3 regions of the Natronoglycomyces albus genome follow, and region 1 is predicted to be linked to each of the others. Evidence: predicted binding sites of a transcription regulator. Region 1 holds the regulator's gene; each other region holds the start of a gene.

Region 1 (7,632 bases):
ATGGTCGATCTCTTGGCCCCCGTTGCGGCCGGTGTTCGCGATGAGGCGCCAACCGGTCTGGTCCAGGCCTTCTCCTGTGGCGACTTCGGATGCCACGGCGATCATTTCACCGGCCAAAGAGGGGTCCGCGGCGGTGACTTCCGCCAAATTGGCATGGTGTTGGCGCGGAATGACTTGGATGTGAGTGGGGGCGGCGGGGGCGATGTCGTGAAAGGCGATCACGCGCTCAGTCGAACGAACGACCCGGGCGGGAATCTCCTCACCTACGATCTTGCAGAAGATGCAGTCACTCATGTCTATAGATCGTACCGGTTACCAGCGGCCTAGGCGGGACTGCAAAACCGATAGCGCGGCTGGGCCCGCAGTGGAGGTGCGCAAGACCGTCTGGCCCAGACGGATCGGCGCGCCAAACTGGGTAAAGGCGGCCAGCTCCTCTGGAGTCAGGGAGCCTTCGGGCCCAATGATGAGGATGATGTCGCCGTCACCAACCAGGGAGACCCCGGAGAGCGGCTCAGTGGCTTCCTCGTGGAGAAGGAGCACTTGGGTGGCTTCGCGCAGGCGTTGGACCAGTTGTTTGGTGGTGTGGACTTCAGCGATGGTCGGCAACGTGGCACGGCGGGCCTGTTTAGAGGCTTCGCGGGCGACATTGACCCACTTTTGGCGGGATTTTTCGCCCCGGGGTCCCTTCCATTGAGTGATGGAGCGGGCCGATTGCCACGGAATGATCTCGTCAACGCCGATCTCGGTCATCATTTGGGTGGCGCGCTCTCCCCGGTCTCCTTTGGGGAGAGCCTGGGCGACGATCAAGCGAGGGTTGGGGGCGGGAATTGTCCGCCGGTGGCTCAGGAGGAGGTCAAGCTCGCCCTTGCGGACTGCGGTGACCTCGGCGTCGGCTAGATGGCCACTGCCGTCGGAGAGCGTGAGCTTCTCGCCCACTCGCAGGCGTTGCACATCTGCGGCATGATGTCCCTCGGGGCCGTCCAAGGTGGCCTGGTCGGTCGCGGGAAGCGCCTTGATGAGGAAGACCGGTTCGCTCACGTGTTGTTTCTCCTTGTACGTGCCGGGGCAGGCCTGCCCATGGTGTGGTCGCAACGGGGACTGTCGGTGCGATCTTGCCAGGTTACTGAACAGATCGGCTTATCCGAAGTCACAGTGAGTCCTCCGCCAGCCTGGCGTCACCGCGGGAGGGTGGCGCGCGGATGGTCGGCGTTGGTTTGGCAAAGGCGAACCTCGAGGCTGACCGGCCGCGCCCTTTGGTGCCGTTAATTCACAGGCGATGACATCGGCCTTTGAGGCCACCTGTGAGCCCTTGCGGGGGCGCGGCGATAGAAATCTTCAGGCTGGCCCTCCCCGGTCGAGAAGGGATGAGACGGCGGTGCCCATCGATAAAGATCGGCACCGCGCCCACGTACGTCTTGGTATGCCAAGCAGGAGCCCACGAGGTAGGCTCCGAGCTCTTCCTGAGCCACCGCTGACCACGGTGAATGACGCCTGACCAGTCACGTCACGGCGCTCAGGTTGGATGGCCCCAAAGCCGCTGAATCGCATGGCCAGCGGCCAGCCATATTGCCCGGATGGTGAACCGTTACGAATGACCGTTAAACGCATCACGCATCCGTGCGAAAAAACCCGAGCCCTGCTTAACCTCGACGATTTCCTCGTCACGGACTTTGGCGAGGCGCTTGAGCAGCTCTTCCTGTTCACCATCGATCTTGGTGGGCGTACGTACCTCAAGTTTCACGTGCAAGTCCCCGCGAGCACCGCCACCGCGTAGCTTCGGGACGCCCTTGCCGCGCACCTTGATGACGGTTCCCGACTGGGTTCCTGGCGAGACTTCGATCTCGTCCTTTTCCCCGTCCAAACCCTCCAAGTCCAGCTTCGTGCCCAACGCGGCGGCCGTCATGGGGATGCGGATCTTGCTGTACAGGTCCGAACCCTCCCGGGTAAAGACCTCATGTGGCTTCTCCCGCACCTCAACGTACAAGTCACCGGCTTCACCGCCACCGGGCCCAATTTCTCCTTCGCCGCCAAGACGAATGCGCATGCCGTCTTCGACCCCGGAGGGAACCTTGACAGTGATCTTCCGGCGCGACCGCACCCGGCCCTCGCCGCCACACTTGCCGCAGGGGCTCTTGATGATGCTTCCGTAACCGGAGCACGCCGAACAGGGACGCGCGGTGCGTACCTGGCCAAGGATCGTACGCTGCACCACGTGCACTTCACCGGCCCCGCCACAGGTCGAGCACGACTCGGGCTTCTCATTGCCTTCGGCACCGTGCCCGTCGCATCCGTCACACAAGATCGCGGTGTCGACCGTAATCGGGGCTTCGGTCCCAAACGCGACTTCCTCCAACGACAGGTCCAGGCGCAACAGTGCGTCGTTGCCGGGCCGCTTGCGCGAACGCGGACCGCGCCGCATTCCCGCGCCCATTCCCCCGCCTCCGAAGAAGGCGTCCATGATGTCTTCGAACCCCATGAACGGACCGCCCGCGCCAGGCCCACCGCCCGCACCGGGCTGTGCGTACGGGTCGCCCCCGGCATCGACGATGGCCCGCTTTTGCGGGTCCATGAGCACCTCGAAGGCCGCGTTGATCTCCTTGAACTTGTCAGCCGAGTCAGGCGAGTCGTTCACGTCCGGGTGGAATTCGCGCGCCAGCTTCCGGTAAGCCTTTTTCAACTCATCGGCAGTGGCATTTTTTTCCACCCCGAGAATCCCGTAGTAGTCCTTAGCCACGTGTGTACTCATCAGTCTCTTCGTAGTGGGTTTACTGGTTTTGTTCCAAGATTTCGGATACGTAGCGGGCTACCGCTCGCACCGCAGCGATAGTACCCGGATAATCCATGCGGGTCGGTCCGACAACTCCCATATTCCCCACTGGGGTACCGGCCCCGTAGCCAGTGGCGACCACGGAGGTGGCGTGGAAGTTGGCGTTTTCGTTCTCATCACCGATGCGAACTTGCAGCATTGCGGTGTGGTCGACGTGCCCTAGCAGTTGCATGAGCACGACTTCCTCCTCCAAAGCCTCCAGGATGGATCGCAGCCCGCCTTCGAAATCGGTGCGGGTGAGGTTGGCGGCCCCTGCCACAGCCAAACGTTCGTCTCGCCGTTCCACGAGTGTCTCCAACAACATGTTGGAGAGCGCTTCGACGGTCGTGCGCAACTCGGGGCGACATTCATCGGCCAGCGCGTATATGAGCGGCGGCGTCTCCGAGAGTGGTTGCCCGACGAGTTTTTCGTTGATGAGGCTGCGGATGGCGGTCACGTCGGCTTCAGAGGTGTCGGTGGGAAGTTCGACGTGACGTTGTTCGACTCGCCCTGTGTCGGCAATCATGACGAGCATGAGCCGACGCGGGGACATGGACACCAACTCGAGGTGGCGTACCCGCGAGCGGGACAAGGACGGGTACTGCACGACGGCGACTTGGTGGGTGAGCTGGCTGAGCAGCCGCACGGTGCGCAAGACGACGTCGTCGAGGTCGATGGCTTCTCCGAGGAGCCGATGCACGGCGCGCCGTTCGGCGGCCGATAGCGGCTTGATCTTGCCGAGCCGGTCGACGAACAGTCGATAGCCCTTGTCGGTGGGAATACGTCCGGCTGAGGTGTGTGGCTGATGTATATAGCCCAGTTCTTCCAGGTAGGCCATATCGTTGCGCACCGTGGCCGCGGAGACGCTGAGCCGCTGGTTCTCCACGACAGTCTTTGAACCAACGGGTTCATGGGTGGCGACGTAGCCCTCAACGATGGCGCGCAAAACTTCTAGCTTGCGGTCGTCCATCGAGTCACTACCTTCCTGCTAGTTGTGCCTGTCCGGTTTAGGGGCGCGATCGAGACGTCCCCCGTTCGGCTTCGGCGAACACCGTGCTGAGCCCGGATCCGCATCACTTAATTTTGGCACTCAACGCCCTAGAGTGCCAAGTTTAGCCCGAGCCTGTGACTGACCCGGCGCCGAGGCATAACGCCTGGTCATCACCGGGGAACTGGAGCACTCCATCGTCGGAGACAGTGACGGCGTTCTCACCGAAGTCCGCAGGAGATAGCTCATTGACCTCGGCAAAGGTGCCCTGCTCGGCATCGAGCGTGGGGCGGCCGTCACCGGCCATGCGAGTGGGCACGATATGGCCGCCGACCACGTGGCCCGTGTCGGGGTCGATATCGACTTGCAGGATCGCGCCCAGCCCGAGAATGCCGGTCCCGTTGAGAACAGAGCCGCCAAAGTTGCCGATGCTGTAGGCGATGAGTCCGCCGTTGTACATCTCCATGCCCCGGATGACGTGAGGTCCGTGTCCGACCACGAGGTGGGCGCCGTTGTCGATACAGGTGCGGGCGAAGGCCACCGTGTTGCCACGGTCCTCTCCCAAGTACTCCTCGGTCCCCTCTGGGGTGCGGCGGGCGTCCACACCCTCGGCTCCGAGGTGAGCCGTCGCCACCACGATGTCGGCAACCTCGGAAGCCGCGCGGACCAGTGCGGCAACCGCGTCGAGATCGCGTACGTCGGTGAACATGTAGTAGGGGGCGAAACCGACCGTCGCGACGGTGACTCCCTCCACCTCGATCTGTGTGATCTGGCCTTGCATGCCGGTGAGTTTCATGCCCGCGTCTGCCACGGCCTGCTCGGTTTCGGCCGCGCCATCGGGGCCGGCGTCCCAAGCGTGATTGTTCGCGACATTGAGCACGTCGAAACCGGCATCGGCGAAGATGGCCGCGTATTCGGGAGGCATACGGAAGTACGAGCAGCTTCCTTCGCATTTGACCCAGTCGTCGCGCAAGGAAAGCGCGCCTTCGAGGTTGGCGATGACCACGTCGCCTTCTAGGTGGTCGACGACCTCGTCGAAGAAGTCGACTCCGCCATTGGCGGGGAGCTGGTCGGGTGCCGCCCCGAGCACGGTGTCACCGACGTGGGTTATGCGGATGGTGGTGTCTTCGGGCTCTGGAGACGGTTCTGGGGAGGGGGGCATGGACTCGGCACCGCCCTCACCTCCCAGATCGGTGGGTTCCTCCTCTGAGGAGCAGGCAGCGACCACGGCCAGGGCGGGCACGGTGGTGAGCAGGCTGCGGCGGGCGAGACGTGCCCGTGGTGGCGAGGTGGGGGCGGGCAAAGCGGCATCTGGGTCCAGAGGTGACATGAGGTGGATTCCCTCCATGGGAAACGCGGTGCGCACTGGCACGTTCACGTTCGGGCGAACTGTGGAATTGGGCAAGACGCACAGATAGGGATTACGTGCTTGTTTCGAGGTTTCTTTCCTGCTGTGGTGGCTCATGGTTGAGGGGAATGGCAATTTCTCGCTATTCCTAGGCTCACTTGCCGGCGTTATCGCACTTTGCGGACATCTGACCGCGGGTTCGCAAACGCTGGTCACTGCCGGTGCCCACCCACGCTGGTGGGGCATGGTTCGCACCGACTCCGGTTAGGGACCTCATCCCCGCCCTCCTCACCGCGGGCCACACCTAAGCCAGGCTTTAAGTATGAGGGTGTTTCAGGTGGTGAGGTCGCGAATGACCGCGTCAGCTAGCAGCCGACCGGGCAACGTCAACTGGATCGTGCCCTCTTCGAAGGCATCCGCATCGGCCAGACCGTCGGCAACGACCTGCCTAGCTGCGGCAATACCATCTTCTCGCAGCGACGATACCCGCATCCCGTCCCTGAGACGAGTCCGAAGCATCACAGTCTCCAAATATTGATCGTCAACTGTAAGGCTTTCGTGATCTTCGATGGGCAATCGCGACTCTGACAGGGCCGCCGCATAGCGGGCCGGGTGTTTAACGTTCCACCAACGCACACCAGGCAGGGACGAATGCGCGCCGGGCCCGGCACCCCACCAGTGGCCACCCCGCCAATACTGGAGGTTGTGTCGGCAGTGGTCGCTGTCGGAGCGAGCCCAATTGGACACCTCATACCAAGTGAAACCTGCCTGGGTGAGCAGCTTCTCGGCAGCAAGATAACGGTCGGCCGCCACATCGTCGCTGGGCTGAGGAACCTCATTGCGGCGGACCCGACGAGCCAGGGCCGTGCCTTGCTCAATGATGAGAGCGTAGGCCGAGACATGGTCGACGCCCGAGTCAATGACGGCCCGCAGGGTGTTCTCAAAATCGGCAGCCGTCTCACCAGGAGTTCCATAGATGAGGTCAAGGCTGACATGGTCGAAACCAGCCGATCGGGCCCAGCCGACCGCGTCCAGTGCCCGTTGAGGTGAGTGTTGCCGATCAAGAATGGTCAGCACATGCGATGCGGTTGATTGCATCCCCAAGGAAAGGCGAGTGAAACCGCCCTGGCGCAGCTGGCGCAGGTAATCGGCGCTGACCGACTCCGGATTGGCCTCAGTGGTAACTTCAGCGTCCGCAGCCAATCCAAACTGATCGCGAATCTCGCCCAAGATGGCGACAAGATCCCCAGCGGGAAGCAACGTCGGCGTCCCTCCGCCGAAAAAGACGGTATCGACCTTGGGCACGGTGGGGAACCGAGCGGCGGCAAGCCGGATCTCAGCACGCACCTGCTGGGCATATGCCTCCCGGGACACCCCCGGGCCTAGCTCTGTGGCCGTATAGGTGTTGAAATCGCAGTAACCACACCGGGAAGCGCAAAAGGGCACGTGGACATAGAAGCCAAAGCCCGCCGAACTCACCTCTGGCGAGGCGGCGGCCGAGGACAACCAGTCCGGGCCCAACGGCTTCTGTCCACCGGCTGGGTTCGACATCATACTGGCGTTCTCGTCGCCACCTGTGCCGTACGGCGTCGATGAGGAGGAGGCGGTCATGCGCTTAGTCACACCTATTACGGTAGCTCTATGGCAGGTGCAACTTCGGAAACGTTCGTCAAGTATGAGGCCGCCGACGGCGTGGCCACGATAACCCTCGACAGCCCTACACATCGCAACGCGCTCTCCAATGAGCTCCTCGCGCAGCTTGAAGCGGCCCTACACCGCGCTAGCGGCGACGAGGAGGTACGTGTTGTTGTCCTTACCCACACCGGTCGTGTCTTCTGTGCCGGGGTCGACTTGGCCGCGACGGCCCAGTGTCAGGCGGCGGGCGAACTGCCCGCGGCCGCGCTGCCCCAAGTACTGGCCGCGATCTGGGAATGTCCGAAAACAGTGATCGCGTCAATCAGTGGCCCCGTTCGCGGAGGCGGGCTCGGTTTGGTAGCCGCCGCCGATATTTCAGTGTGCGCGGCCGAGGCCACCCTGGCGTTCACCGAGGTTCGACTCGGTGTCGTACCAGCGGTGATCGCGCCGGTGGTACTCCGCAAGATTCGTGCCACCGACGCGAGGGAACTGTTTTTGACCGGTTCGACGTTCGACGGCCGCCGGGCCGAGGCCACCGGCCTCGTGACACGGTCGGTGCCAGCCGCGGACGTCGAAGCCACAGTCAACGGTTTCGTCACTGATCTGTTGCAAGGCGCCCCCGGCGCCCAGGCAGGCGTGAAGCGGTTGCTCAGCGCACACGAGGATGTCCGCGGCGAACTAGAAGCAGCGGCGAAGACATCAACCGAGTTCTTCCTCGGCGAGGAGGGACGCCACGGAGTCCAATCATTCCTGGCTAAGAAGTCCCCAGACTGGGTGGTACCGGAGTAATCCCGATACCCCACAGACCCCAGCTCTAACAGCGGTGTGGGGTGTTCGGCGCCCGCCGAACACCCC
Region 2 (7,632 bases), 370 kb from region 1:
GATCCGCACCGGCCTGGGGCCGCACGGACCCTACGTGGTCAAGAAGCGCGACTACCGATCCTTGGCCGAGGAAGAGCAGCTCTTTAGCCTCACTCTCGAACAGGCGAAAAAGCTACTGGCCGAACCGAAACAGCGTGGACGTCGCACCGCCCGCCCGCCGTTGAAGGAACTTGGCGCAGACCCAGTCACCGGCAAGGACGTCGTCATTAAAGACGGGCGCTTCGGACCCTACGCCACCGACGGCGAAACCAACGCGTCGCTGCGTAAGACCGACACCATCGAGGCGATGACGATTGACCGAGCCGCCGAACTTCTAGCCGAACGGCGCGAAAAGGTCGCCTCGGGCGATGTGGGCAAGAAGACCGTGAAGAAGGCGGCTAAGAAAACCGCGAAGAAAGCCGCCAAGAAAGCCGCCAAGAAGGCTGTGAAGAAGACAGCCAAAAAAACCGCGAAGAAAGCCGCCGCGAAGAAGACGGCGAAGAAAGCGGCCAAGAAGTCCACCAAGAAAGCCGCAACCGACGAATAGATCTCAGCCGAGGCGGCCAAGGGCCCATGTGGTCCATCGGGTGGCACAGGCCCGAGGCGAGGAAGCCTCAACTGGGCCCCGCTCGCACAATGCCGCTACTGTCACTATCAAAACACTGAAAGGCGGAGGCATTGCGGGCCGCAACTGGGAACAAGACTCACGCCACCGAGACGGTTAGCCATGCCGCCGTGGCGATGATTCTAGCCGCGGTCGTACTCACCGGCTGTTCGGCCGCTCCCGGCGGCCCGGCCCAGTCCGGCACGATCACCGTCGAATACGAACCCACACAAAAGCATCCACAAGCGCGAGACCTACTTGTGGAGGGCGCGGTCATGGACACCGCGGCCGAAGAGCTCGCCGCCGAACTGTGGCTGGTCGACGACCTCCATTTGCTTGCCACCGACTGCGACACGAACAACGCCTACTATGACCCCCAAGTCAGTCAAGTCACCATCTGCTACGAACTCATCGAGGAATACCGGCTCAGTGCCGACATCCATCAGCGGCCGACTGATCGTTTCGTACACTCGCTAGTCACCGAGACGACCTATCATGAGATCGCGCACGCGCTCATCGACCAGCTGGAATTGCCCATCACCGGCAATGAGGAAGACGTGGCCGACCAGTTCGTCGCCTACCAGCTCCTTGCCTCCGAGGAAGACCATCGCGACATTCTGCTGGATGTCATCGACCAATACTTGCACTATGGCGAGCATGCTCAGATCGACACCGACGCGCTGGCCGACACCCACTCGCTGGATTCCCAACGCGCCTATAACTACGCGTGCTATCTATATGGGTCGGACCGTGAGAAGGGCCAGAACCTCATTGAGGCCGAGGCTCTCACCGAGGAACGAGCGGAGTATTGCCCGGAGGAGTATCGGCGGGCAATGGAGGGCTGGACCATGTTGCTGGAAGACCACCGGCGATAGGTGCCAAGGCAGCGGTCACGACGACCCCTACCGGGGTGTGAATAACGGTGCGCCCCCGCAATGGCGTGTCTAACGATCCGGCTGGGCCGCATCCGGTGCGTACATTTGCCCCTGATCCTTCGGTGAGTACACCTCACGGCACAGCAGCGCCACATGTTGTTGGTCGACGCGCGTTGCCACCAAAGTGGCTTCCTTGGACCCGCGCAGATGTAGCTGCTTGCGGAATTCATCGGGCACGATCCCGGTGCCACGCTGTTTAATGGTCAACCGCCCAATTCCGCGCTGGGCCAAAAGCGGACGCAGTTTACGAGGCTGCAAGGGCCACACTTCTTCGACTTCCCACACTCGCGCCAAGGGATGTCGCCGTGCCTGATCGGCGTACATGTAGGCGATGTCCGGATGCGCCAGGTGGGCCTTGAGGATCTGGGCCAACTGGGCGACTAGACCCGAGCGCAGGACTGCTCCGTTGGGTTCGTATAGGTACCGAGCCACGGGGCCGACTTCGGCGCTATCGCGGCCGGTTCCGGTCAGTTCATGCCAACGCCCATCCACGAACGCGGCGGCTCTGCGTTGGGTGGACGTGGGCGGTTCCAACCACAGACACGCCTCCACGACGTCGCGTTCGACCGCCACCCATTCGGCTTCGGCCTCCGGTGGGAGCCACCGATGATCCACGCCAGGGCTGAGTTTCAAGGCGACACCGCCGCTAAAAGCACTGGTGGGGCGCAAGCGTTCGAGGAGGGCGTCCAGGGGTGGCGAGTACTGGGAGGGGTCGAAGACGCGGCCTTTTCCGCCTCTGCGGGCCGGGTCGCTAAAGACGGCGTCGCAGCCGGTGAGGTCGACCTCCATCGCGTCAGCGTGGCGCACTTCGATGCGGTCTTCCAGGCCTAGGGCGTGGGCATTGTGTTGCACGAGCTGGGCTGTGTGGGCGTCTGCCTCCACTGCCATCACGTCGATTCCCGCTCGCGCGAAAGCGTAGGCGTCGGCTCCTATCCCACAGCCGAGGTCGGCGACCCGGGTGGCTCCCAGCTGCGCAAAGCGTTCGGCTCGCCGGGTGGCTACCACGGCACGGGTTGCCTGCTCGAGTCCCGCCCGGGTGAATAGCAGCCGCTTCGCGTCGGCGGGAGCGAATTTGCCCTCGGCTCGCTGTCGCAGTTGCGCGAATGTGAGTGCCTGTGCCACGAGCTGTGGGTCGGTCACGCTCTTTCGCAGCTCTAGGGCCGCGCGGTTGCCATGAGCGGCCAAGGCTTGGGAGGCGGCCGCCAAGAGATCTTCGTCCACCTCTTCATCATCCCTGACGATCAGGCAGGGCGAGGTACCCTCCCAAACCGGAATGAATCGGTCGCCCCCCGGAGGGCTACGCAGTGATGAGTGCGACGTTCAGCACGCGGCGTTGACGCTTTCTACCAGGCGTATTACTCTTAGGCTTAGCACTCGCAGTCCGAGATTGCTAAGCGCTACAATAGTCATTAGCGCTCTCGGTGCGAGAGTGCTAATTAAGCGAACATGTGAGCGCTCACCGCGCCTGCGCACAGCCGGTTTCGACACCCGCGACGACGGACCCGGCCGCACCAGGCATCGGTGGCGAACTAACCACACATCAACGTTGGAGAGTTAAAGTGAGCAAGGCTGCAATCAAGCCACTGGGCGACCGCATCGTAGTCCAGGCCAACGAGGCCGAGACCACCACCGCCTCCGGAATCGTTATCCCCGACACCGCCAAGGAGAAGCCGCAAGAGGGCACCGTCCTGGCTGTCGGTCCGGGCAACGTCGACGACAAGGGCAACCGCATCCCGGTCGACGTCAACGTCGGCGACGTCGTCATCTACTCCAAGTACGGCGGAACCGAAGTCAAGTACGCCGGAGAAGAGTACCTGGTGCTTTCCTCGCGCGACGTGCTCGCGGTCGTCGAGAAGTAAGCCTCACGTAAGGTCTCGCCCTCCCCGAGTCTCATTCAGGGCAACACCTGCCGGGCCCTGGTCGGGCCGTTTGCCATCGGTAGACGTCTCCTCCTTCGGCCCTGTGGGAACCCACGTGAATGAGCCTCCTTGACGGGAGGCGGGACCTTCGTTCGTTCGCAAGCGGTGAAACCTGGCGAACGAGGCCCGAGAGAAAGGACATTAAATGCCGAAAATTCTCAGCTTCTCCGACGACGCCCGCCAGAACCTGCTGCACGGTGTGGACCGCCTGGCCGACACCGTCAAGGTGACGTTGGGGCCCAAGGGCCGCAACGTGGTGCTGGACCGCTCCTTCGGCGCGCCCGTCATCACCAACGACGGCGTCACGATCGCCAAGGAAGTGGAGCTGGAGGAGCCCTATCACAACCTGGGCGCCCAGCTGGTGAAGGAAGTCGCGACCAAGACCAACGACGTGGCCGGAGACGGAACCACGACCGCCACCGTGCTCGCGCAGGCCATGAGCCACGCGGGTGTACGGGCGGTGACGGCCGGGAACAGCCCGATCGCCATTCGCGCCGGCATCACCGCCGCGGTGGAGGCTGTCTCGAATGAACTGTTGAACAAGGCCACCGACGTGACCGGCCACGCCGAGATCGCCCAAGTGGCGACCATCTCGGCGCAGGACGCCAAGATCGGTGAACTCATCGCCGATGCGATGGACAAGGTTGGCACCGACGGTGTGATCACGGTGGAAGAGGGTTCAACCCTGCACACCGAGCTCAACGTCACCGAAGGTATGCAGCTGGAGAAGGGCTACATCTCGCCCAGCTTCGTGACCGACGCCGAGTCGCGCGAAGTCGTGTTCGAGGACGCCCACATCCTGCTGACCAACGGCAAGATCTCGGCGATCGAGGACCTGCTTCCGTTGCTGGAAAAGGTCATCGAGTCGGGCAAGCCGCTGCTGATCATCGCTGAGGACGTCGAGGGCCAGGCTCTGTCGACCCTCACGGTCAACGCGTTGCGCAAGACTCTCAAGGTCTGCGCCATCAAGGCTCCGGCCTTCGGCGACCGCCGCAAGGCGATCTTGGAAGACCTGGCCGTGCAAACTGGCGCACAGGTCGTCTCCGACGAGGTTGGTCTGGGTCTGAGCGACCTGGACCTGTCACACCTGGGCCGGGCCCGGCGCATCGTCGTCACGAAAGACTCGACCACCATTGTGGATGGGGCTGGATCGGACGAGGACGTGCAGGCGCGGATGCGTCAGCTGCGTACACAGCTGGAACAGACCGACTCCAGCTGGGACCAAGAGAAACTGCAGGAGCGGCTGTCGAAGCTCGGGGGCGGCGTAGCCGTCATCGAGGTCGGCGCGGCCACCGAGGTGGAAATGCGGGAGCGCAAGCACCGCATCGAGGACGCGATCAACGCGACCAAGGCCGCCGTGGAGGAAGGCATTGTTCCCGGTGGGGGAGCGGCTCTGCTGCACGCCCGCTCAGTGCTGGAGGACCTTGAGGTGGCTGCCGACGAGCAGTTCGGCGTCGAGATCGTCTCGCGTGCCCTGTCTGCTCCAGTGAGCCGCATCGCGCTCAACGCTGGCGAGTCCGGTGACGTAGTTGCCAACGAGGTCGCGAAACTGGGTTGGCGCGAGGGCTGGAACGCGACCACTGGTGTGTACGAGGACCTGGTTTCGGCCGGTGTCATCGACCCCGTGAAGGTAACGCGTAACGCGCTGCTCAACGCGGGCTCGATTGTCAGCATGCTGCTGACGACCGAGACTCTTGTGGTTGACAAGCCCGAGGACGACGACGAAGACGCTCATGGCCACTCCCACGGAGGACATGGCCACGCGCATCAGCACGGACCGGGCTTCTAGCTCTGTGAAATTAACTCAATGCGGTCGACACCCGCGCGCTGGATCGCACCGGCGGCGGTTGACTCGCCGTAGCAACGGTGGTGGCCCCCAAGCTTTGCTTGGGGGCCACCACCGTTTGTCGGTGTCGATGTCAAAGTGAGTCAGCCAGTGATGTCGTCTAGCTAGGGGAAAACCGGATCTGGGACCGAGGTCGTTGGCATTTGGATTGAGGGGCAACGGAACCAGCGGGCTGGGCGCTGAAAGTGATCTTGCGGTTTCACACTGTGGTTTTATAGTGTCAGAAACCTGACAAATGTGAGAGTCTCGCTTGGTTTCTAGATAAGGTGCAAGAGCCTTCGCGGTCTAAGGGGATCGGTGCCGCGAAGGCTTTACTATGCCCTGAAGCCGGTTTGGATCACGCAAACCACCGCGTGATCTTGCTCCGGCCTTCGATCCCAAGGGGCTCAGGGTCTAGGGATCATCCGCTCATTGCCCTACCGTCCACACACGTTCCGTGACTGATCGCATCGTATGTGCGGCCGGTGCAGACCCCTTCCGTTTGCTGCTGGGCGGAGGATGGGGCCGCGATGGCTATCCGGTGTCAGCGACACACAAACCCCGATGTGAGGCCGCACGCCCTCTCCGGCGGCAGCAACATCCCGCCCGCAATGTCACAGGCGCATCGTAGGGTTATCTGCGAACGTCAATTCAATCCCGCACCACGCTGAACTGCGAATAGTGGTGCCGCCAAATGGATCGGCGCGGGTACCCGTGACCTTTCATGCGGCCATGCCGTCGTTGATATCAGGCAAGCACGCTCCCACACATCTTATTTGGAGGTCGACATGAAGATCGGCAACATAACATTCGACTGTGCCAACCCACGGTCTCTGTCGCACTTTTGGTCGGACGTGCTGGGTTACCCCCGAGCCGAATACCCGCCCCAGCTGCGGGAGCAACTATTGGCCAACGGCCTCACCGAAGAGGATCTGCTACAGCGATCGATTGCCGAAGACCCCAAGGGGGAGGGTCCACGACTTTTCTTCCAGAAAGTTCCCGAGGGCAAGGACGCCAAGAACCGCATTCATCTGGATATCAGCGCCACTCCCGGGCGTATTCCCACCAGGGAGGAAGTCGAGAGCGAGGTGGAGCGAATCGTCGCCCTGGGAGCCACCCTCATCGGCAAGGTGGACACACAGTGGGGACTATTCCCCGAGTACCACTACACGTTGACCGACCCGGAGGGAAACGAGTTCTGCGTCCAGTAGCCACGGTGGCATGCCGTGGCCAAACCGATCGACCTCGCCATCATTCGATAGCCGATGAGCTGCCTTTCTGCGTCGGTGACCGACATTGACCGCCCAGCGCGCCGAGTAACACAGCGGCGGGTACCGGCCGATGATGACTGGTAACCACCACTGCGTCCAAGCCATGCCGATCGCCGCCGAGTAATGGGAGAGGCCCGCAGCTACCGCAAAGGAAGCATGGAGTACACCGGTGCTTGGTCACTGCGAGGTGGCCTGTCGAATCCGTATGTCCCGCATTCGGTTCAGCGCCGCGGCGATCTCGTGCCTGCGCGGCAACGCAAAGTCGATGGTGCGAATTTTCGCCAGCATTTCCACGCCATCGGCTTCCAGAGCCGACTCCAGACGGTCCAACACCTGCGAAACCGTCGCGGTTCCATCGATAAAGCCTTGCTGGCTAGCCGCCTGTATCGCCAACGCCACCCCCATGGTCATCGACAGGTCCGTCAGCTGCTCGACCGAACGCAAGTCGACGTCTTGTTCGCCGTATTGAATCCCGTCGGTGCCCTTGGCCTTGACCTTTTGTTTGCCGCGTACCTCAGCGTTGATGCTGGAGGGTTCGATGATGCGGTCCCGGGGCATGGTGAACGCCGCGCCCTCGACCTGGCGCCCGGTTGGGTTCGCGGCCAGTTCCTTCGCCTTGGCCGTCACGTCGAGGGGTACATAGGAGTCCATCATGATGACCCGGTCGGCTACATCCATATAGTCGCCGGACCCACCCATCACCAGCACGGTGGAGACACCGTGGTCGGTGTAGAGCGACCGTATTCGGTCCACCAACGGGGTGAGTGGTTCGCGGTCCTTAGCCACGAGTGCTTGCATGCGAGCGTCGCGGATCATCAAGTTGGTGGCAGCGGTGTCCTCATCGATGAGGAGCAGGCGTGACCCGGCTTCGAGCGCTTCGACGATCGCGGCCGCCTGCGAGGTTGAGCCGGAGGCGTTTTCGGTGGTGAAGGTGGCGGTGTCAGCTCCGCTGGGGAGGTGGTCCACAAAGGCGTGGACGTCGACGCTGCTCACAGAGCGGCCGTCCTCGGCCCGAATCTTAACCGCGTCGAGGTTGGCGACGACCAGTTCCCGCCCGTCTCCAGGAACGTGGTCGTATACGCCGCGTTCGAGCGCGCGT
Region 3 (7,632 bases), 1.5 Mb from region 1:
GCTCTAGGCGCGAAGGGTTGGGCGAACGCGCGGCTCTCGACCCGGCAAAGCGTAATTCGGTTGCGAGCCTGTTCGCCCGGGCCGGACAATCAAACGATGACTGATATTGAGCTAAGAGAGCTGAAGCCGTTTGACTATGACCTGGTTGACGGGTGGATTTCTGCTTCTCAGGCCATCGCGGCGCATGATTTGCCCGAGTTGCCTGTGCCGATTTCACCGCGTCTGCGGTTGCGTTTGGTTGTCCCGGAGAAGTTCACCAAGTATTACCGGACCGTGGCCCTCAAGGGCGGTACTGTAGTCGGTTCGTCGACCTTGGAACACGATCTCGAGAACAACACACACATGATGTGGCTGGAGCTGGATGTCCACCCTGAGCACCGAGGCGAGGGCATTGGCGCGCGTTTGTTGGAGCATGCCGAGCAGACCGCGCGGCAGGTGGGGGTGCGTACGCTCATGGCTGAGGTTGCCTACAACTTCGCGCCAGCTCCCGACCGGGTTGCTCCCGGGAAGACGTTCGCGGCGAAGCACGGTTACACGGTTGGCCAGGAGACGATTCATCGTACCAAGGACTTGACGTTCAACGAGGGTCCAGAGTTGCAAGAACTCTACGACGCCGCGTGCGCGAAGTCTGAGGGATATGAGGTCCTCACGTGGTCGCGGACAATTCCCAACGAGTTGATCGAGGGCTATTGCTATCTCAAGGGCCGCATGGTGACCGATTCCCCGATGGGTGACCTTGACTTTGAGAAGGAAGAGTTCTCCGTAGAGCGGATTCGGTCCGAGGAGAAGTCGTTGCTGGACCGAGGTTCGATCTGGCTGGGCGCGTTCGCTCGTCACAAGGAGACTGGGCAGGCCGCCGGGTTCACCGAGACGCACATCATGCTTGGCGATGAGGAGCATTGTTATATCGGGGACACGATTGTTGATCCTGACCATCGTGGGCACCGGCTCGGGGCGCGTTTGAAGGTCGTCAATGAGCGGCAGCTGTCCCAGTGGCGGCCCAGCATGCGATACATCCATACGTGGAACGCCGATACCAACGGTTACATGATCTCGGTCAACGAGGAACTGGGCTATCGAGTGTATTGCACCGACCAGGAGCTACAGAAAAAGCTCTAAGTGGACTAACGCAGGGCGCATTTCCATGTGTGCACAGGGGCATTGAACACGCGCACGGCTCCTTTGGCGCCGTTGTGGAGGTGTGGGGCTTATGTAAAAGGCATTCTCGCCGGCTCGTTTACTTGCGTAAACGTCGCCTTCTGCGGCTTTGAACTAGCACTTGTGCATAAGGCCCGTACGCTCTTGCCTAAACCTTGGGAATCGCACTACTGTGGATCTGTTCGGTGAGCTGGCATCAAAGATGTGAGTTTGTGGCTTCGGTTTGCCAGGTGGACGCAGGTCCACCAACCCGCTAACCGCGTTGCACAGGTGCCGCCAGAACGGGCGGTACCGCTGGCCCGGGTGAGGCGCGTTTTCGCGCCTCACCCGGGCATTTTGGCTTTCGGTCCACAGCCCGCGCGCCTTATCCACAGGCTCGCAACAATTCCTTGCCCGCCCCGGCCGCACCTGCCAGTATTCGGATAGGGGCGCGCAGATATTGATAAATGTGGATTTAACGTTATCCACAGGGCGAAAAGTATTTCTTGAGCCCAAACGGAATTCTTGCGAGGATGGAATTGGGGGTCCCCAGAGTGAGAAAATCTCGCATTGGTGGGCCGTGGCGGTCGCCCAGCAGCTCCCCGCCCTATCGATTAGCACAAGCCAGCACGCATCCACAGAGCCAAGCGAAGACCAGCCCGCGTAAGAAATAGCCGTCCCGGCGCGCTGGCTGCAAGCGCACAGGCCAAAACCGGGTCGCCGCAGCGGCCCCAAAAAGAACGCCCCCGGCCCCGGTAGCGCATAGTATGCGGAATATGACCGGACAACAACCGCCCTCAGATCCCGCATTCAATCCGGGCCAGCCCGATCCGGACTCCCCAATAGCCCGAGGAGCTCAACCAGAACCGGAAGCCGCCAACCTTCCCGGCCCCGACCACCACTACGGCTTTGAACCAGACGCCGAAGACATCCCGCCGCGAGACAACCCCTACTGGGAAGACGACGGGCTGTGGGAAACCTCCGACCCCATCGTCACCGGAGACTTCGGGTCATGGTGCCAAGCCAGCCTCGGGGTCATCCAACGCAGCTGGCGCTCCATGGGAATCGTCCTCGGGCTCGGAGTCGTCCTCCCCGGATGGGTGTTCAGCCTGATAGGTCTACCCTCCTACTTCACGCCAGGGGAGGGCTTCCGCATGGCCGGGGACGTCGTGGTGACTCCAGTCGGCATCGCTGGCATCGGCCAAGGGCTCACCGGGCTAGTGCTGGTCTACTTCTCCGCCGCCGCGTTCCTCGCCGCCACCCGCATCGCCGTAGCTGAAGCCGCCGGCGGCTTCCTCAGCCTGCCCGAAGCGATCCGCTACGGGCTCAGACGCGGTGGAATGCTGTGGCTATGGGTGATAGTGAGCTTCATCATCGTCAGTATCGGCATGGTCCTGCTCGTCTTGCCGGGCCTATGGGCCCTCTTCGCCCTCAGCCTGATCATCGCCGCCTACGCATTCGACCAGCATCGCAACCCGCTGGGCCGCTCCATCGAACTGACCCACTCCGCACTCGGCCCCGCCTTGGGACGCGCCGTGTTCAGCTGGCTGGTCGCCATCTGCCTCACCAGCGCCATCCAGATCTCGGTATACGTACTCGGTTCGATGCTCCTCGCGACCATCGAGGGCTGGTTTAGTGTCGTCGTGGCCACGATCATCCTCGGCATCATGTCCATTTTGATGATCGCCACGTATATGTGGATCGTCTCCGCCCACCTGTGTACGTACGCCTTTTTGCGCGGCCGCAAGGAACCCCTCACCACGACCCAACTGGCCGCCGAAGCCGCTCCCGCCCAATTCGACACCTAACGCGATGGGCCGCAAACATCTACTGACCAGCCCTGAGGGCCTCATCACGGGTACCCAAGTTGGCACTCTCGGCGCGAGAGTGCTATACCTGAGTTAGCACTCGAACATACCGAGTGCTAATCAACGTTGGGGTGGCGGAGTCACGGCTCGCCAGTCGCAGGGTGACTGAAGTGAGCACGTGGCACAGTCGTCGCGGGCCAGCTGCCTCAGAAGAAAAGCACTAAAGAGCAATCCGGAAGGAAGCCAAACACAATGGCGAAAATGATTGCGTTCGACGAGGAAGCTCGCCGTGGACTAGAGCGAGGAATGAACATCCTCGCCGACGCCGTTAAGGTGACGCTCGGCCCCAAGGGCCGCAACGTTGTCCTCGACAAGAAGTGGGGCGCACCCACCATCACCAACGATGGTGTGACGGTCGCCAATGACATTGAGCTGGAAGACCCTTACGAAAAGATCGGCGCTGAGCTGGTCAAGGAAGTCGCCAAGAAGACTGACGACGTAGCCGGTGACGGAACCACCACCGCCACCGTGTTGGCCCAAGCCCTCGTCAAGGAAGGCCTGCGCGCCGTTGCCGCCGGAGCCAACCCGATCGCCGTCAAGCGCGGCATCGAAAAGGCCGTCTCCGCGGTGACCGAGCAGCTGCACGGTCTGTCCACCGAGGTCGAGACCAAGGAGCAGATCGCCTCCACCGCCTCCATCTCCGCCGGTGACAGCACCGTTGGCGACATCATCGCCGAAGCGATGGAGAAGGTTGGCAAGGAAGGCGTCATCACCGTCGAGGAGTCCAACACCTTCGGGCTGGACCTCGAACTCACCGAAGGTATGCGCTTCGACAAGGGCTACCTGTCCGGTTACTTCGTGACCGACCAGGACCGCATGGAAGCCGTCCTAGAGGACCCCTACATCCTCATCGCCAACTCCAAGATCTCGGCGATCAAGGACCTCCTCCCCACCCTCGAGAAGGTCATGCAGGCCGGCAAGCCGCTGCTGATCATCTCCGAGGACATCGAGGGCGAAGCGCTGGCGACCCTGGTCGTCAACAAGATCCGCGGAACCTTCAAGACCGTCGCGGTCAAGGCCCCCGGCTTCGGTGACCGTCGCAAGGCCATGCTGGGCGACATCGCCATCCTCACCGGTGGCCAGGTCATCTCCGAAGAGGTCGGCCTCAAGCTGGAGAACGCCACGATCGACCTGCTGGGTACCGCCCGCAAGGTCGTCATCACCAAGGACGAGACCACCATCGTCGACGGTGGCGGCTCGCAAGAGCAGATCGACGGCCGGGTGGCCCAGATCCGCGGCGAGATCGAGGCTTCGGACTCCGACTACGACCGCGAGAAGCTGCAAGAGCGTCTGGCCAAGCTGGCCGGCGGTGTTGCCGTGATCCGCGTGGGTGCCGCCACCGAGGTGGAGCTCAAAGAGCGCAAGCACCGCATCGAAGACGCCGTTCGCAACGCGAAGGCCGCCGTCGAAGAGGGCATCCTGCCCGGTGGTGGTGTCGCTCTGGTTCAGGCCGGTGTGGACGCGTTCGAGAAGATCGAAGCCGAAGGCGACGAAGCCGCCGGTGTGGAGCTGGTCAAGCGCGCCCTCGGTGCGCCGCTGCGCTTCATCGCCGAGAACGCCGGCCTTGAGGGCGGCGTCGTGGTGGAGAAGGTCAAGAGCCTGCCCGCGGGCGAAGGCCTCAACGCCGCCACCGGCGAGTACGTCAACATGCTCGACGCTGGAATCCCGGACCCGACCAAGGTCACCCGTTCCGCGCTGCAGAACGCCGCGTCGATCGCCGCGCTGTTCCTGACCACCGAGGCTGTCATCGCCGACAAGCCCGAGAAGGACGCTCCGGCGGCTCCGGCCGACCCGGGCATGGGCATGGGCGGTTTCTAAGCCCTAGCGCACCCATAGCTGTAGCCCCCTGAAAAGGGCGAACGCGAAGACGGGCTCTCGATCCAGCATGGATCGGGGGCCCGTTTGTCGTGGACAGCGCCCAACCTGAAGCCAGTGCCACAGGTGCGCAATCATCACCGCGCTGGGTCACGTTCGCGCTAGTGAACGAACCAGCGAGAATAGCGCCGGCGCGCTCTCAGTCACTCGAGTGGCCTCGTGCGTCCAGGTCGGCGTATTCGGGATGCTTCGATAGCCACTTCGCCACAAACGGGCACTGTGGATACGCCATACCGCCCTGTGCCCGTAGATCCGCGAACGCCGCCTCGGCCAGTTGATTGGCCAAGCCCTGGCCTCGGTACGCGGGGTCTACCTCCGTATGCGGGTACAGCGTGAACTTCTCCTGTTTGTCGAAATCCAGTTGGCCGATAAGTGACTCACCGTCCCAAGCCTCGAAGCGGCTCGCCGCGGCGTTCTTGCGAATGTTGATGGAGGATTCACTCATAGACATACAGTAGCCACAAGCGTTCCCACTTCCGGCGAAATGATGAGATAGGTTCTCGACCCTGACCGAATGGACGATGCGGTCCGAGACGGTCGCATCACAGTCGGCTCTGAGAAAAGCACAACGAGCATGGGTGCGGTAAGCTCAGAGGCTCTCCCAGTTCCTGACGGAATAGGTTCCGTGCCCCATGCGGCCCTGGTGAGGTGACCATCGGCCAGGCGCCATTGCCGGGCACGGAACCGTCGGAACTTCCAAGCCGGTCTCGACTTGCGCAAAAAGTGGTTACCTCCGAGCCGTATCCGGCCTACGCTCAGGCTATGGCCAACGTGAGCACTACCGATGATTTTCGACCCGACTTCTACCGCAAACCCACTCTGAGCGGGGACCTGGTGACCTTGGTGCCGCTGGGCGCCGACTACGGCGAACAGCTCTTCCATGCCCTAAACGACCCCGAGGTAGCTCGCCTCACCGGCAGTCGAGGCAGCTTCGAGCTCAAAAAACTCATGCCGATCATCGCCGCCCGCCGCTTTGCCGACGACAGGCTAGACCTGGCTGTCATCGACAACGCCACGCAAAAAGTCGTCGGCGAGGTCGTCCTCAACGAGTGGGAGCCCGAGAACCGCAGCTGCAACTACCGCATCGCGCTGGGCCCGCAGGGACAAGGGCGGGGATTGGGAACCGAGGCGGGCTGCCTCATTATCGACTACGGATTTCAGAAACTACGGCTCAACCGCATCAGCCTTGGTGTATACGCGTTCAACCCACGTGGCATCCGCTCCTACGAAAAGATTGGGTTCGTGGTCGAAGGGCGCCAGCGGCAGGCCCTGTTGTGGGACGGGGAATACGTTGACCACGTCATCATGTCGCTCTTGGCCGAGGAATGGCGACCCCGGCGCTGAGGTTCGGTCTAGGCGGCTAGCCGTTTCGTCGATATTGGAACACAATTGCGAATCAGTCCCTTGGGGTAATTGCGACAAAAAGTTAAGCTAAGTCATGTCCACCCCACGTAGATTCGTTCTCATCGCCGTGTTCGCGGCTGTGATCGCCCTCCCCGTTGTGACTCTGCCGATTTTCACCGGCCCCGTTATGGCACAAGAGAACGGGGACGAAGATGACGAGATCATTCTGCCCACCGACGACCCCGATATTGATCCCGACGAGGCACCCGAGTCGGAATCGGACGCCGACCATCCGGCACCCGAATACCGCGACGAGGGAAACTACCTTTTGGTGTGCCTGGACGACGAGACCGAGTTCAACGAACGCAACGCCGAACTGGACTACAATCAGGCATTTCGCAACCAAGAGCTCTATGGACAGTGCCAAGAGGATGGATTTAGCGAACCTCACGAGGCGTTGGATGCGGCCTCCGACGGGGACCGCATCATGATCCTGCCGGGCCGCTACACTTTGCCCGATCCGCTCCTCATCGAGGGCCTCAATGACATCCAGCTCGAAGGTATGGGCTCCGCTGCCCACCACATCATCCTCGATGCCCGCTTTGGCCTCGAAGAAGGCCTCGTCGTCACCGACTCGTCCGGTACATACCTAGCCAACCTCACGGTCCAAAACTCGCTGCACACCGGCGTCCGTTTCGTCAACACCGACACGTTCACCCTCGACCGAGTTCACGCCCGCTATAACGGGGCGGTGGGCCTGGAATTCCGCGACGTGTCCGACGGCAAAGTCACCGCCTGCCTTGCCAACGGGAACCCTTTCGCTGGAGTACACGCCACGGGAACCACCTCCTCCGAAGGTCAAGACTGGGGCTTGGAAGTTCACGGTTGCGAAATCAATGACAACCTCGTCGGGTTCTCCGCTACTGGCAAGGGTGAGGTGTTGTTGCGCGACAACTTCCTCCACCGCAACTCCACCGGATTGCTTGCCCGCTCCACGGCACCCGACGATCACCGGTTGCACGCCGAAGGAAACCTCATCGGTGAGAACAACTCCGACTTCTACCAGTACCTTGGTGCCGACGAATGTTCCCAGGCCTTGGAAGAGCGGCCCTGGCACGACAAGGTGCTGTGCCCGGTTGACTCCGTGCCCGTCGGCGTCGGCGTACTCATCGCGGGCTCCAATCACAACACCATCACCGGTAACCGCCTCTGGGGCCACCACGACGCGGCCGCCATGCTCTGGTGGCACCCGCACATGTTGTTCTCCGAGTTCTCCCCGCGTGGCCAGTCCGAAACGTCGCACCACAACGCCTTTGTCGACAACGAAATGGGGCGCCGCGCTGACGGAATGCGCGTGCCCAACACCAGAGACTTCTGGTGGGATGGGCAAGGCTCGGACAACTGCTTC

What was found. The regulator HrcA, encoded in region 1, represses chaperone genes, less so after heat shock. The targets are predictions, from matches to a motif close to CTTAGCACTCNCNNNNNGNGAGTGCTAAG.
Region 2: the regulator HrcA is predicted to act here: its motif matches at 2,885-2,913, upstream of groES (co-chaperone GroES).
Region 3: the regulator HrcA is predicted to act here: its motif matches at 3,004-3,032, upstream of groL (chaperonin GroEL).

What each region holds. Positions count from the first base shown of each region.
Region 1 covers NZ_CP070496.1:2,764,792-2,772,423, forward strand. The annotation lists gene JQS30_RS11855 (histidine triad nucleotide-binding protein) at 1-294, opposite strand, end outside; gene JQS30_RS11860 (16S rRNA (uracil(1498)-N(3))-methyltransferase) at 313-1,038, opposite strand; gene dnaJ (molecular chaperone DnaJ) at 1,586-2,734, opposite strand; gene hrcA (heat-inducible transcriptional repressor HrcA) at 2,766-3,776, opposite strand; gene JQS30_RS11875 (CapA family protein) at 3,919-5,124, opposite strand; gene hemW (radical SAM family heme chaperone HemW) at 5,476-6,693, opposite strand; gene JQS30_RS11885 (enoyl-CoA hydratase-related protein) at 6,784-7,566, shown strand.
Region 2 covers NZ_CP070496.1:3,133,103-3,140,734, reverse strand. The annotation lists gene topA (type I DNA topoisomerase) at 1-526, shown strand, start outside; gene JQS30_RS13480 (DUF4344 domain-containing metallopeptidase) at 658-1,458, shown strand; gene JQS30_RS13475 (class I SAM-dependent methyltransferase) at 1,528-2,739, opposite strand; gene groES (co-chaperone GroES) at 3,078-3,377, shown strand; gene groL (chaperonin GroEL) at 3,583-5,226, shown strand; gene JQS30_RS13460 (VOC family protein) at 6,051-6,473, shown strand; gene JQS30_RS13455 (ABC-ATPase domain-containing protein) at 6,711-7,632, opposite strand, start outside.
Region 3 covers NZ_CP070496.1:319,404-327,035, forward strand. The annotation lists gene JQS30_RS01320 (GNAT family N-acetyltransferase) at 1-7, shown strand, start outside; gene JQS30_RS01325 (GNAT family N-acetyltransferase) at 97-1,119, shown strand; gene JQS30_RS01330 (hypothetical protein) at 1,914-2,945, shown strand; gene groL (chaperonin GroEL) at 3,198-4,823, shown strand; gene JQS30_RS01340 (GNAT family N-acetyltransferase) at 5,020-5,325, opposite strand; gene JQS30_RS01345 (GNAT family N-acetyltransferase) at 5,643-6,224, shown strand; gene JQS30_RS01350 (right-handed parallel beta-helix repeat-containing protein) at 6,319-7,632, shown strand, end outside.